DNA from 4 places in the Paenibacillus sp. DP01 genome. Region 2 is predicted to be linked to each of the others. Evidence: predicted binding sites of a transcription regulator. Region 2 holds the regulator's gene; each other region holds the start of a gene.

What was found. Region 2 encodes Rex, which represses fermentation and respiration genes when NADH is low (regulators of the CRP and FNR family bind a similar motif). Its sites were predicted from a motif close to TTGTGAAATATTTCACAA; they were not measured.
Region 1: the regulator Rex is predicted to act here: its motif matches at 2,041-2,058, upstream of ACH59B_RS04520 (DoxX family membrane protein).
Region 3: the regulator Rex is predicted to act here: its motif matches at 2,156-2,173, upstream of pflB (formate C-acetyltransferase).
Region 4: the regulator Rex is predicted to act here: its motif matches at 1,823-1,840, upstream of ACH59B_RS21400 (cytochrome ubiquinol oxidase subunit I).

What each region holds. Positions count from the first base shown of each region.
Region 1 is NZ_CP173059.1:997,445-1,000,915, forward strand. It holds gene ACH59B_RS04510 (dioxygenase) at 1-66, shown strand, start outside; gene ACH59B_RS04515 (hypothetical protein) at 139-1,062, opposite strand; gene ACH59B_RS04520 (DoxX family membrane protein) at 1,416-1,934, opposite strand; gene ACH59B_RS04525 (DUF3048 domain-containing protein) at 2,186-3,280, shown strand; gene ACH59B_RS04530 (DUF47 domain-containing protein) at 3,469-3,471, shown strand, end outside.
Region 2 is NZ_CP173059.1:3,314,402-3,317,872, forward strand. It holds gene ACH59B_RS14520 (amidohydrolase) at 1-440, opposite strand, end outside; gene ACH59B_RS14525 (redox-sensing transcriptional repressor Rex) at 427-1,080, opposite strand; gene dinG (ATP-dependent DNA helicase DinG) at 1,108-3,471, opposite strand, start outside.
Region 3 is NZ_CP173059.1:3,467,530-3,471,000, forward strand. It holds gene pflB (formate C-acetyltransferase) at 1-2,122, opposite strand, end outside; gene adhE (bifunctional acetaldehyde-CoA/alcohol dehydrogenase) at 2,450-3,471, opposite strand, start outside.
Region 4 is NZ_CP173059.1:4,832,655-4,836,125, reverse strand. It holds gene ACH59B_RS21405 (response regulator transcription factor) at 1-1,503, shown strand, start outside; gene ACH59B_RS21400 (cytochrome ubiquinol oxidase subunit I) at 1,908-3,314, shown strand; gene cydB (cytochrome d ubiquinol oxidase subunit II) at 3,301-3,471, shown strand, end outside.

The sequences.
Region 1 (3,471 bases), 2.3 Mb from region 2:
CAGTCGTATGTCCTTGGCTCATTGAGTCTCAATTGTTGGGCTTTTGGTCAAGAAAGTGATCTGTAAATGTAAGAATAAGAACTTCCGAAACCACATGATGTGTGGGGTTGGAAGTTCTTTTGGTCTGTTCCTCTTTGATTAATTAGCAGGCACGTTCTTTTTTAGCCAGGCGGATACTTGCGTAGTTCGCTTATCTTCATTTTGATCTAGTAGTGTCATAAATGCCTTTAGCTTTTGAATGTAGGGACTCTTCGAATCCCTGTTGCGCTGAACGACGAGCTGATATCCTTTTTTGGCATTGGGGCGAATCTTGTTGGTGTCATCATCGAATAATGGTGTATTGTTCGTACCATAAAAAGTATAGAAGAAATAGAGATCATGTAATGATTTGACTGCTTGTGTACGATTGGAATGTGGATATTGGGTTATAAACGACTCTTGCGCCAGCACTCTTCCGGCTAACTGTTGATAACCGATGTGTAATGCTGCATCCTTGGTAGCCGGCTGTCCAGATTCCGTCGCCATGATGTCAATATAGTCGCGGATATCTGCGGTAATGTTATTTCCGAATACTTTATATTTCTCATAATTGATGACTGGGTAAAACATGCCTTCTGCGGTTTCAAGTTTGTAGCCGGCATCTCTTGATTGAGTGAGTAGCTTTTTCAGCTTTGTATCACTTGTCCGGCTCATTACATTAGTGAACGAATCACCAGGTTTATAGACTTGATTAATCTTAGTTTGAATAGAGGTCGGATATAAGGCCTGTGCATATGAATCCAATTGCTGTTTCTGTGCATTTTCCAAGTGTAGTACTAGGATGGTAGCTTGAGAGGCCGGAATGGATTGGATATGCTTTTGTAAATAAGTGAATGCCTGAGGTAGCTTGCCTGGTTGGCGTAGTAGCTGCTCGAAGGTTTTCGAAATATGTTGCACACCTTCTGCTTGAGATATTGTAGAAGATGTCGCTGCTATGGCTGATGTCGTAGATCCCAATCCGATCGTCTGTACTGTGAAAGTTACTGCTGCGAGCATGAGGTAGGCTTTGGTGATTTTTTTCATGATATAACCCTCCATTGCGTTCTTTGATGTAACTGTAGTGTACAGGGTAAATGTATCGTGAACATTCCATGTTGTATCCAACTTGTAAACGTTTGTGGGGGAAGATGAATCCGAAAAAGGAGTCTCCAAGTCAGAGTGGACTTGAGGACTCCTTTGTTCATTTAAATAGAGGAGGGGCAGCATGGTCACACATACAAGCAGCATAGCTGCACAAAAACACCGAAGAGAAGGAGCATAGCTGGCAAAAAACACCGAAGAGAAGGAGCATAGCTGCAAAAAACACCAAAGAGAAGCAGCATAGCTGCACAAAAAAACAACCATTAGCCAGAGGATAACGGTTGTTTTTTGGGTAGTTAAGCTATTTTTCGATTGGGGTCCGTTTGATAAGTATCTTTATTTTTACCAAACAGTCCACGCAGGAAGGGCAGTACCCAACGGTCAAAGCCGATTCTTCCGGCATTTGCACCAGCAACGATAAGGAAGATTTCAACCAACAGGTAGATTGCATTGGTGCTTACTGTACCCGAGAACAGGAACGAGAAGTTCATAACCATAGCCATCAAAGTAGCCAGCGTAGTCAATGTACCAAGCAGTAGGCCAACCCCGACCAAGAACTCACCCAATGGGATCAGGACGTTGAATAAACCGACATTCGGCAGGGCAAAGGCTTCAAGGAACGATCCCCACCAGCCTTGTACAGCGGGATGATCTCCACCTGTTTTAGCAATGGCCCCCGAGATAAATCCACCTGCATCGAATCCGCCAGTCAGCTTCTCAAGTCCGTGGGTCATCCATTCATAACCTAGATAAACCCGTACTACAGTCAGCAGCCACATTGCTACTTTGTTCTCACGTAACCAGTTGTTAAACATTTAAACCACTCCTCTTTCTTAATCTATAATGATGGGTTGTATTTCATTTTGTTTGGGATGATCATCTTTGCTACACCTTTATTGTATTAGGTTCAGTTACAGTTATTTGTGATAAAAATCACAAAGTCTAAATATTTTTTTAAATTTTAATGTCTTCAGATAAGTATTCTATAGAGAGGTAATGCCTCAATCAAGACAAAAACAGGAAATAAAGCTTATAATGAGAAAAATAACTATGTGGAGGGATGAACTTGTCCGGGCCCATGTCTCAACGAAATCATTGGCTGCGTGTGATGACCTCAGCTCTGTTATGCATGACAATGATGTCTTGTTCTGCTTTGTCCAATACGGGTGAATCTGAATCCGTTCCCAAACCAACCCAGCAAGAAACAGAGAAAAAGGTGCTTGAACCACCTAAGGAGCCATCTGTTCCGGCATTTACAGCTCCGCTTACCGGGCTTCCGGTGGAGCAGCCTGTTATAGAGCGGCCGCTGGCTGTCATGATTAACAATGCTCCGGCTGCGCGTCCACAGGCGGGGCTTAGCCAGGCAGACATGGTATATGAAGTTCTTGCAGAAGGCGGAATTACCCGTTTGGTAGCTTTTTTCCAAAGTCATGGTGGTGATGTGAAGATCGGTCCGGTCCGAAGCATCCGACCGTATTTGATTGAACTGGGCGAAACCTATGGTGCGTTGCCGATACATGCAGGGGGAAGTACAGATGCCTATGCGATTTTACAGCAGCAGCGGAAGGAGCATCTGGACGAGATTTCAAATGGAGGGGCTTACTTCTGGCGAAGCAAAGACCGTCGTCCTCCACATAATTTATACACAGATGTGAGCAGACTGCGTAAAGGAAGCGATAGCAAAGGGTATGCCAAGCAGACGGAGGTTCCAGTATATCGTTATCTTAAAACTGGCGAAACTCCAGTTATGGTGGACGAGAGTGCCGCCTCTTTGCACATCCGATTTTTGTTAAAAAGCTATCGTGTATCTTATACCTATGATCCAGCTGATCAACGATATAAGCGTTTTGTGAACGAAAAGTCACATCTAGATCAAAATAATAATCAACAGCTCTCAGCGGCCAATGTGATTGTGATGAGCACGAGGCATCGAACGTTGGATGATGTAGGTAGACTAAGTGTTGAGCTGGACGGTAGCGGAGAAGCCATGGTGTTTCAACAAGGAAAGCTAATACGTGCTGAATGGCAGCATATATCTGGCGATGCGATTCGGTTTATGAAAAATGGGGTTGAAATCCCGTTAACGCCAGGTACATCCTATATACATGTGGTACCTGAAGATACTTCACTAGCGGAACATGTAACAACAGAAGCAAATTAGAAAACGTAATACTCCTTTTTAGGGAAAAATTGTCGGATAATGACCTTCCATGTCGGGCATTGTATACGTATATCTAGAAATTTGCTTTTACAAACATTACAAAAACATTGATGAGTGTGATAAGATAGCAAAGGTTGTCTATTGCAGTCGAAACAGGTTGCGGATATTTTCGTAAAGGGGTAATCGTTATG
Region 2 (3,471 bases):
CGCATCAAGCTTGCACGAATGCCCGACTCTTCAGCTACACGAGCCACCTCATCCATATGATCGTACATATCCAGGAAAGTCGTGGTTCCACCTTTCAGCATTTCCAGCACTGACAAAGAAGTTCCCCAGTACACATCCGTAGATGTAAACTTGGCTTCCATAGGCCACATTTTTTCCTGAAGCCACACTTGAAGTGCCAAATCATCTCCATACCCTCGCAGCAGAGACATCGCCGCATGACCATGAGTATTGATCAGACCAGGTAAAAACAATAACCCCTTGCCGTCGATTGCTTCTGTCTCTTCCTCACCCGCAGGCAAAGTCTCGCCAATGTAAGTAATACGGCTATCCTCCACAATCATAAAACCATGGATTACCCCAGCCTCGGGTCCATTCACGGCAAACGAGCCGTTTTTAATCATCCATTTATTCACTGTCATATTGTGCTTCTTCCTTTCCGTCCTCCAGATAATAAGCGAGGCTAAGCAAATCAGTTGTAAAGTCTGTGGCATGTATCCGAATGTTAGCCGGTGCCTTGAGAATGATAGGTGCAAAGTTCAAAATCGCTCCAATTCCACTCTCAATCAGCCTATCAGCTACGTGCTGTGCCTCAAAATCAGGTACAGTAATAATCCCGATTCGTATATTTTTTTCTTTCACAGTCGCTTCCAGTTCATCCATCGGCTGTACGACCAAAGTATTGATTCTGGTCCCAACCTTATCCGGGAACGCATCAAAAACCGCCACAATCTTCATATTGTCTTTTAAATAAGCATTATAGTTCGATAGGGCTTGACCCAGATTACCTGCTCCGACCAATACTACATTAATTTGCTGGTCGATTTTCAGGATATGGCGTATTTTCTCAATTAGATAAGAAACATCGTAACCGATGCCCTTCCGACCAAAATCGCCAAAATAGGCAAGATCTTTACGAATTTGGGCCGGATTCAAATCTAACCTCTGTCCCAGCTCTTGAGAAGAGACCGTAGCCACCTCCCGTTTGTGCAGTGCATTCAGATAACGTAAATATACGGGTAATCTCCGTACGACAGCCTCTGAAATTTTATCTGATTTCATACTTGCTCCCCCTAATTGTAACGGACTTTAAGTGTCCGTCCGTTGTGCCTCTGTCTCCGGGGCGGATTGGAGCCATTCGGCGATGCGGGGCACCATTTGCTCCGATGGCATATGCTCCATTTTTGGTCCCGGTAACGAGTACAAAAAGTGCTTTCCATAATAGGATTCGATCACACGCGTATCGTAAACGATGACGACTCCGTGGTCGCTCGCTGTACGTACCAATCGCCCAAAACCCTGTTTGAAGCGAATAACTGCTTGTGGTACAGACAGCTTCATAAATGGATTCTTCTTCTGCTGCTGGAGCAACTCGCTTTTGGCCTCCAGTAACGGGTGGTTAGGCGGTTGAAACGGCAAGCGAACGATAGCCAGACAAGTCAAAGCTTTCCCTGGAATATCGACGCCTTCCCAGAAGCTACTGGTTCCCAGCAATACAGAAGCTTTCGCTTCCTGAAAACGGCGGGTTAGCTTGCTGCGACTCCCACTGTCCACACCTTGTCCTAACACGGTAATATCGCTGGACGCTAACGCCTCTTTGAGCGGCTCATACACTTGCCGGAGCATCCGATAGGAAGTAAACAGAACGAGCATTCTCCCCCGCGTCGCCTGGGCAGTCGCTCCTAGAGAGCTAACGAGCATCTCTACAAAATGTGCATCTCCTACACTGCCCTTCACACTCGGAAAATCTCGCGGAATGACCAGCAACACCTGATCCCTGTAATTAAAGGGTGATGGGAGCTGTGACGTCATTAATCGTCCTTGATCTGCGGCCTCCTGCAAGCCGAGTTGATCGGTCATGTACTGAAACGATTTATCTACCGATAAAGTAGCAGATGTCAGAATAATACTTCTTTTTTTGTCAAAAAACATTTCTTTCAACTGGCGGCTCACATCGACGGGCACCGCATAAAATTGCAATGATTTACTACGGAATTGTCCACTCGCTTCAAGCCAATATACGGTTGTTTCATCATCGAGTCGTATAAAGAAGCGCAAATTTTCCCTAATCCCCGCCAAATCCTTAAGCAGACCCGTGATATCTGTAATGAGACTATCCGCCGCATAATCGTCATGTTCTTCCTTGACATCCAGCATCAGCTTGTCGCCCTTGCGCAAAATTTCGCTCAATGTTACATAAAGCTGATTTTCCAATGCCGCCGCCTGATCCCACTTTGCAGGCTTGGCTGACGGTTTGAGACGCGAAGAAAATTGCCCCGTTTCACCTGGTGTGGCATCAGTTCGCTCTGGTAACATGCCAAACAGCTTATCGCTTAGTAGGTCCCAAGTTTCCTTAACCTCTAACACAAGTGGGTACAACTGATCAATGACCGAGGCCCATTCCGTCGACTTCTCATGCCCCGACTTTGCCAACTGCTGACGTAACGAAGGCAATTGCCCATTCTTGCTGTCCTTGAACAATCGAGTCAGCGTATGCACGAGTGTGAAATATTTCATATGCATGCCCAGGTGCTTACCAGCTACTTCCTCTAGATGATGTGCCTCATCAATCACCAAGTGTTCATAGCTAGGCAGCAACTGATGACTTGCTTTGACGTCGGTGAACAGCTTGGAGTGATTCGTTATAACCACATCCGCTGTTCCAGCTTCATGACGTGCACGATGATAGTAGCATTTGCGGAACCATGGACAAGAACGACCAAGACAGGACTCGGAATCACTAGCAACCGTTTCCCAAAAATCCCCTCCACGGTTGCTCAGGTTTAGTTCCTCATCATCACCGGTTTCTGTCAGAGTCAGCCAGACAATCATTTGAGCAGCTGTAATCAAGTCTTCCTTTGGTGTCGCGAAGTCTCTTCTGTTTATTTTATGTTCAAACTTACGCAGACACAAATAATGCCCCCGTCCCTTAAAGATGGCAGCCCGGAACGGGAACGGAATCACTTTGGTCAGCATCGGAATATCACGCTCTCGCAATTGCTCCTGCAGATTAATGGTATGCGTGCTTACGGTGACCCTCTGCCCATATTTTACACTGTGATACAGTGACGGAAGCAAATAGCCCAGGGACTTCCCTGTTCCTGTACCCGCCTCAATCAACAAATGCTTATCTTGACTCAGGGCTTGATTTACACCCTCAATCATTTGTATCTGCGCCTCGCGCTCCTCATATTGGCTCAAGGATGAACGCAAATTGTCCCGTACATCATCCATATACTGCTCAAAGGAAACGCCTGACAGTGGATTCGGATCATCTTCTCTGCGTGGAGCAGCCAGTTCAGTCCAATCTTCCACTTTAAGCGCAAGCTGACGAAAAAACTGATGTTTCTCCAAATCCTGAATAGGATCTAGCTCTTTCTCTTCTCGTATGCCGTCAAGAAACCAACCCAGGTCGCTGTCTTCCTCTGCGAACAAATCGCTAAGCCGCTGTAT
Region 3 (3,471 bases), 150 kb from region 2:
GTTCACGAGCAAACACATTGACATTCAGATGATGTGCGTGGCTTCCAAAGTAGCCATCCATCATCGAAACAAGGTTTGTTTTGCGTGTTTCTTCTTCTTTACCCAGTGCTTTAGGCACGATGGAGAAGGTATTCGAGATACCATCTAAGCTGTGTTCATAAGGCAATTTGGCTACGGAACTCAGAGATGCCAGAGCGCCTTTTTTATCACGACCATGCATTGGGTTTGCACCTGGTGCGAACGGTTCGCCTGCTTTACGTCCATCAGGTGTTGTACCTGTTTTCTTACCGTATACCACGTTGGAAGTAATGGTCAGTACAGATTGAGTAGGAACCGCATTACGATAAGCTTTATGTTTGCGGATCATGCTCATGAAGCTTTCTACCAGTTCTACAGCGATAGTATCTACGCGGTCATCATTGTTACCGTAGCAAGGATATTCGCCTTCGATTTCAAAGTCAACAGCAATTCCTTTTTCGTTGCGAATTGGTTTAACTTTTGCATATTTAATGGCGCTCAAGGAGTCGGTAGCAACTGACAGACCCGCAATACCACAAGCCATGGTACGAAGAATATCACGGTCATGCAACGCCATTTCAATGCGTTCGTAGCTATATTTATCATGCATATAGTGAATAACATTCAAAGTGTTCATGTACAGTTTTGCCAGCCATTCCATCATAGGTTTGAAACGGCTTAACACTTCTTCGTAATCCAGCACTTCACTTGTAATAGCTGGGAACTCAGGTCCTACTTGAACGCCGGATTTTTCATCCTTACCGCCGTTAATGGCATACAGCAGAGCTTTTGCCAAGTTGGCACGAGCGCCAAAGAATTGCATTTGTTTACCGATTCTCATAGCGGATACACAACAAGCAATACCATAATCATCGCCGTAGATTGGACGCATCAAATCGTCATTTTCATATTGAATGGAGCTAGTTTCAATAGAAACTTTTGCACAATATTTTTTAAAGCCCTCAGGCAGTTTTTCTGACCACAGTACAGTCAAGTTAGGTTCTGGAGCAGGTCCTAAGTTGTACAGTGTGTGCAAGAAGCGGAAGCTGTTTTTGGTAACACGAGTTTCTCCAGTGACAGACATACCACCAATGGATTCTGTTACCCAAGTTGGGTCACCACTGAACAGTTCGTTGTAGTCAGGTGTACGCAGGAACTTAACAATACGCAGTTTCATAACAAAATGATCGACCAGTTCCTGAGCTTGTTCTTCGTTCATCGCACCTTCCTCAAGATCACGTTGAGTATAAATGTCAAGGAATGAAGATACACGTCCCAAGGACATTGCTGCACCATTTTGTTCTTTAATCGCTGCAAGGTATCCAAAATATACCCATTGGAAAGCTTCTTTTGCATTGTTAGCTGGTTTAGAAATATCAAAACCGTGCTCAGCAGCCATTTGTTTCAATTCATTCAAAGCACGAATTTGTTCAGAAATTTCTTCACGCAGACGGATTACGTCTTCTTCCATGGAATCAACTTCAAGGCTTTTCAATTGAAGTTTTTTATCTTGGATCAAGAAGTCTGCACCATACAGAGCTACGCGACGATAGTCACCGATTATACGACCACGACCGTATGCATCTGGCAGACCAGTAATGATCCCAGCTTTACGAGCTGCTCTCATTTCATCTGTATAAGCATCAAATACACCTTGGTTGTGTGTTTTACGAATATGAGTGAAAATGTCAACAATGCTTTGTGGCACTTCAAAACCATAGGCTTTACAAGCATCGATCATCATTCGAATTCCACCAAACGGCTGCAAAGAACGTTTGAATGGAGCATCTGTTTGTACGCCGACAACTTGTTCTTTGTCCTTGTCCAAATAGCCTGGTTTATGTGAAATAATGGTGGATGGCGTATTTACGTCTACATCAAGAACGCCGCCGTTTGCCAACTCTTTTTTAGTAAGATCAGATACAATTTCCCACAATGCAGTTGTATTGGCGGTAGGACCAACCAAAAATTCTTCATTGCCAACATAAGGTGAGATATTTGTTTCAATAAAATCGTTGACGTTAACTTCTTTAGTCCATTTTCCTTTTTTAAAACCTCTCCAGCCAGATTGTTGCTCTTGTAATTCTCTCTCAATCACCGACATGTAAATCCCTCCAAATTGTTTGGTCTTCCGGACTTGTGATTTTTTTCACGTTTAAACTATTTCTTGAGCCCGGCCTTTTCACCGATGCCTTACGCTCAGTGTCGGGACCTTTCTTACACTCTTATTGTAGAATAATGATAGAGTGTAGTATGTGACAAAAATCACAATATGAGTGATTTTTGTCACTTTATTTTCCCTAGCTTCACGCGTATACCTCTAGCCTTGCCGTTCACCTCCCTTCCCAAACCAAGAGGCCCTCTATATAGAGAGCCTGCATTGGTATTGTATAGGAAAATGCTTAGTTACAAGCCTCTTCATACTATTATATTATTGATCAAAGCGTCCGTAGAAGGCATTACGGTATACATCAGCCAATTCAGTAACCAGCGGCAGCTTTGGATTTGCAGTTGTACATTGATCCTCAAAAGCGCGGTCAGCCAAATAATCTACACGTGATTCAAAGTCTTTTGGATCGAAACCAAGTTGTTGGAACGATTCCTCGATACCGAGTGTTTTGTTCAACTTACGGATCGCGTCAATTAAGCTGTTAACCCCTTCTTCAGTGGTACGTGCAGGCAGTCCCAGTATGCGTGCGATTTCTGCATAACGCTCATCCGCAACAAAGTGCGAATATTTAGGGAACGATGCAAATTTTGTCGGTTTTTTCGCATTGTAGCGAATAACGTGCGGCAGCAAGATAGCATTCGTGCGGCCATGCGCTGTATGGTATTGTCCGCCCCATTTATGTGCAAGACTATGGTTAATACCCAAGAATGCATTAGCAAACGCCATACCTGCAAGTGTAGAAGCATTATGCATTTTTTCGCGAGCCAGCTTATCACCAGTCAGAGCCGATTGCTCCAGGTATTGGAATACCAGTTGAATGGCTTTAATTGCCAGACCATCTGTGTAATCATTGGCCATTACAGACACGTAAGCCTCGATAGCATGCGTCAGAACGTCCATACCTGTATCTGCTACAGCAGTTTTAGGCAGCGAATATACAAACACAGGGTCAATAATTGCCACATCAGGAGTCAACTCATAGTCAGCCAGCGGGTACTTCGTGTTGCCCAGGTTTTTGTCCGTAATAACTGCAAACGATGTAACTTCCGAACCTGTACCCGAAGTTGTAGGGATAGCCACAAATTGTGCTTTTTGACCCAGACGTGGGTACTTGTAAATCCGTTTACGGATATCCATGAATTTTTGTTTCAAGTTATTGAAATCAGTATCCGGATATTCATAGAACATCCACATGCCTTTAGCAGCATCCATTGGCGAACCGCCGCCGAGTGCGATGATGCAATCCGGTTGGAAACGTCTCATCATTTCAGTACCGCGCTTTA
Region 4 (3,471 bases), 1.5 Mb from region 2:
GAACTGGTCATTGTAGATATTCGTATGCCTGGGATGAGTGGGTTGGAGGTTATACAAAGCATACGCCAAATGAATGGGGAGCCGTATCACTTTCTCATTTTAAGCGGATATGCAGACTTTAATTATGCTAGGCAAGCCATGGGATTCGGGGTGGATGGTTATTTATTGAAGCCCGTTGATGAGGAAGAAATGACGCTGGAGCTAAAGCGAGTACGGCAAAGCATTGAAAACGAAAAGGGAGATGGAAAGTGGGGAAGTCCGTCTTCGCATGAGCGCGATTGGATCGAAGCATTGCTGTTTCCGGTTCATGGAGAACATGCTCGTAATGCTGTAGAACCCAGCCATCGTGCATCCAAGCAAGACGAACATCAAAGTAGCGGTGAAAAACACGGACAACAGCCTGAATTACCAGCATTGGACTGGAGTAGCTATCAGGTGATTCTGCTGGATTTGCGTATACCTGACTGGGATCGGCAAGCCCGGCAGTTGGCAGCAAAGCAGCGGCTGGCCGAATTGTGTCGTAAGCAGGGTAGAGGCATTGTGTTTGAGGCTGGAATATATACGGGTCTATTGCTTCCCGCCATGTTAAAAACGGAAAAAGATGCTGTTCAGTTGCTGGCTGCATGGCGACAGGAGCTAAAACCGTGGGTAAATGAAATCTATGGGGCTGCCGGCGCTCCGGTAGACATTCTTAAGGAGATCCCCAAATCTTTTGAGCAGGCGTTACGATTATTGGAGCGTACGTTTTTGTTCCGGGCAGAAAGAGTCATGCTTCCCGGCGACCTACATGAATGGGAGACAGTCCCTGCTGAAATGGATGAAGCGTCTGACAGAGCATCAGATGATCCCATGCGTTATGCAGAAAAGCTGTACTACGCGCTGGATATGGCTAATGGTAAAGCGGCGACCCGTGTCATTAAGGACATGGAAGTCCAATTTCCCCAGATTTATCGTACAGAATCTGCAATTAAGGCGGCCTTCGCTCAGACATTCACACTCGCACTGAACAAATATGCAGCTGGACAGGAACACAGCCGGACCGTGCTGGAGGAGCATTCCAACTTGATTACCAATGTATATGCCTATTCAACATTGGGCGAGCTGGTGGATCACTCGCTCGAACATGTGTTGCAGTGGATTGGCCAGACTGATACGGGTGGCAAGGAGATCATCATGAAGCAAATGATTGACTTTATACATGGTCATTATGATGAAAATTTGCGACTGGAGTTACTGGCAGATATGTTCAATTACAATAGTGGGTATTTGGGCAAACTGTTCAAAAGTCATACAGGCGAGGCTTTTAATGCCTACCTGGATAAGGTAAGGATTGAGCGAGCAAGGGAATTGCTTGCACAGGGGATTAAGGTACACCAAGTGGCGGACCGCGTGGGGTATGCGAATGCAGATTATTTTCATAGTAAATTTAAAAAGTATGTTGGAATGTCACCTTCCTCTTACCGTAATCAGGTCCAAAAGAACGGAGGAACAGATGGCTGTTGATCGATTCCCTAGGTTTAACGTTATGAAGTCTCTCTTGCAGATGTCGGAGGTATATCCTCCGAATGAAGAGAGGCTCTTTTTTTATATATTGAAAAAAGACCGATCAATAGAAAATGTCACATTGATTATGGATTTTAGGGCATTTTCATAAAAATGCCATCGTTATGACACAACTTTGACACGATGTTCACATTTTTGATTCTATTTCATTTAAATTTATTCTATATAATGGGGATAATCTGAAGCCCGGTTATGGCAACCATGGGGAAGTTAGCTAAGTGAGTCATTTCCTAAAAAAGTGACGGTTTCATATGTAACAATGTGAATACAATCACAAATATAAAAGACTTCAGATCACAAACATTAAATCATTGTTAAGGGAAGTACAGAGGAGGAGCAGCATCATGGACGTATTGGATTTGGCACGGTTGCAGTTTGCAACCACTACGATTCTTCATTTTGTTTATGTGCCAATCTCCATTGGATTGTCATTGTTGGTGGCAATTATGGAGACTATGTATGTTATCAAGAAAAAAGACTTGTACAAAAAAATGGCTCAATTCTGGGGAACGTTTCTGCTGATTAACTTTGCGCTGGGCGTAGTTACCGGAATTTTGCAGGAGTTCCAGTTCGGAATGAATTGGTCGGACTTTTCCCGTTTTGTCGGTGATGTATTTGGTACACCGCTAGCCATTGAAGCATTGCTTGCATTTTTTCTGGAATCAACCTTTATCGGCCTATGGGTATTCGGCTGGGAAAGACTATCCAAAACTGTCCATTTAGTTTGCATGTGGCTAGTAGCGATCGGTACGATGCTCTCGGCTTTGTGGATTTTGGCTGCTAATTCATTCATGCAACGTCCCGTAGGATATGGGGTTGTAAATGGCCGGGCAGAAATGCAAGATTTTGCTGCTTTGTTAACGAACGAGCAGCTTTTGTGGGAGTATCCTCACACCATCTTTGCTGCTATTGCAACTGGAGCTTTCCTGGTAGCAGGGATTAGTGCTTGGAAGCTGATGCATAAAAAGAATATGGACTTCTTTAAACCTTCTTTTAAATTGAGCATTATTGTTGCATTAATCTGTGCCATTGCTATTCCTTTGTTTGGTCATGGACAGGCTCAATATTTGATCAAAACACAGCCCATGAAGATGGCAGCCAGTGAAGCTCTGTGGGGAGACAGTGGCGATCCAGCGCCTTGGACGATTATTGCCAATATTGATCCTGATAAGCAGGAAAATACCTTTGAGATTAAGGTTCCGTTTGCACTGAGCTTTCTGTCGTATAGCAAGTTTTCCGGCTCTGTGCCTGGTATGAAGGAGCTTCAAGCACAGTATGAAAAGACCTACGGTCCGGGTGATTATATTCCGCCTGTCCGTACGACCTTCTGGAGCTTCCGCATTATGATTGCGGCAGGATGTGCCATGATCGCACTTGCTCTGTACGGAGCTTATCTGAGTTTTCGACAAAAATTGGAGGGCTCCCATCGTTGGTTCTTCCGTCTTATGCTGTGGGGGATATCACTCCCGTTCATTGGCAATACCGCGGGCTGGATCATGACAGAAATGGGACGTCAGCCGTGGACTGTATTTGGTTTGCTGCAAACAAAAGATTCTGTTTCACCTACCGTTGTAGCAGGAGAAGTGTTGTTCTCACTGATTGCATTTACGACGTTGTATCTCATTTTAACGGGTGTATTGGCATTCCTGTTTGCTCGTACCGCTCGTAAAGGCCCAGATATGGAGCCGCATCAGCATACGGTAATTCATGATCCATTTGCTCAAGGGGGTGACAGCATTGTCGTTAAATGATTTATGGTTCTTATTGATCGCTGTGCTGTTTACAGGCTTCTTTTTTCTAGAGGGCTTTGATTTTGGCGTAGGGATGGCTACGGGATTAGTGCCGCGTAATGACCAACAAAAACGTTTGATGATCAATACGATTGGTCCATTCTGGGATGCCAACGAA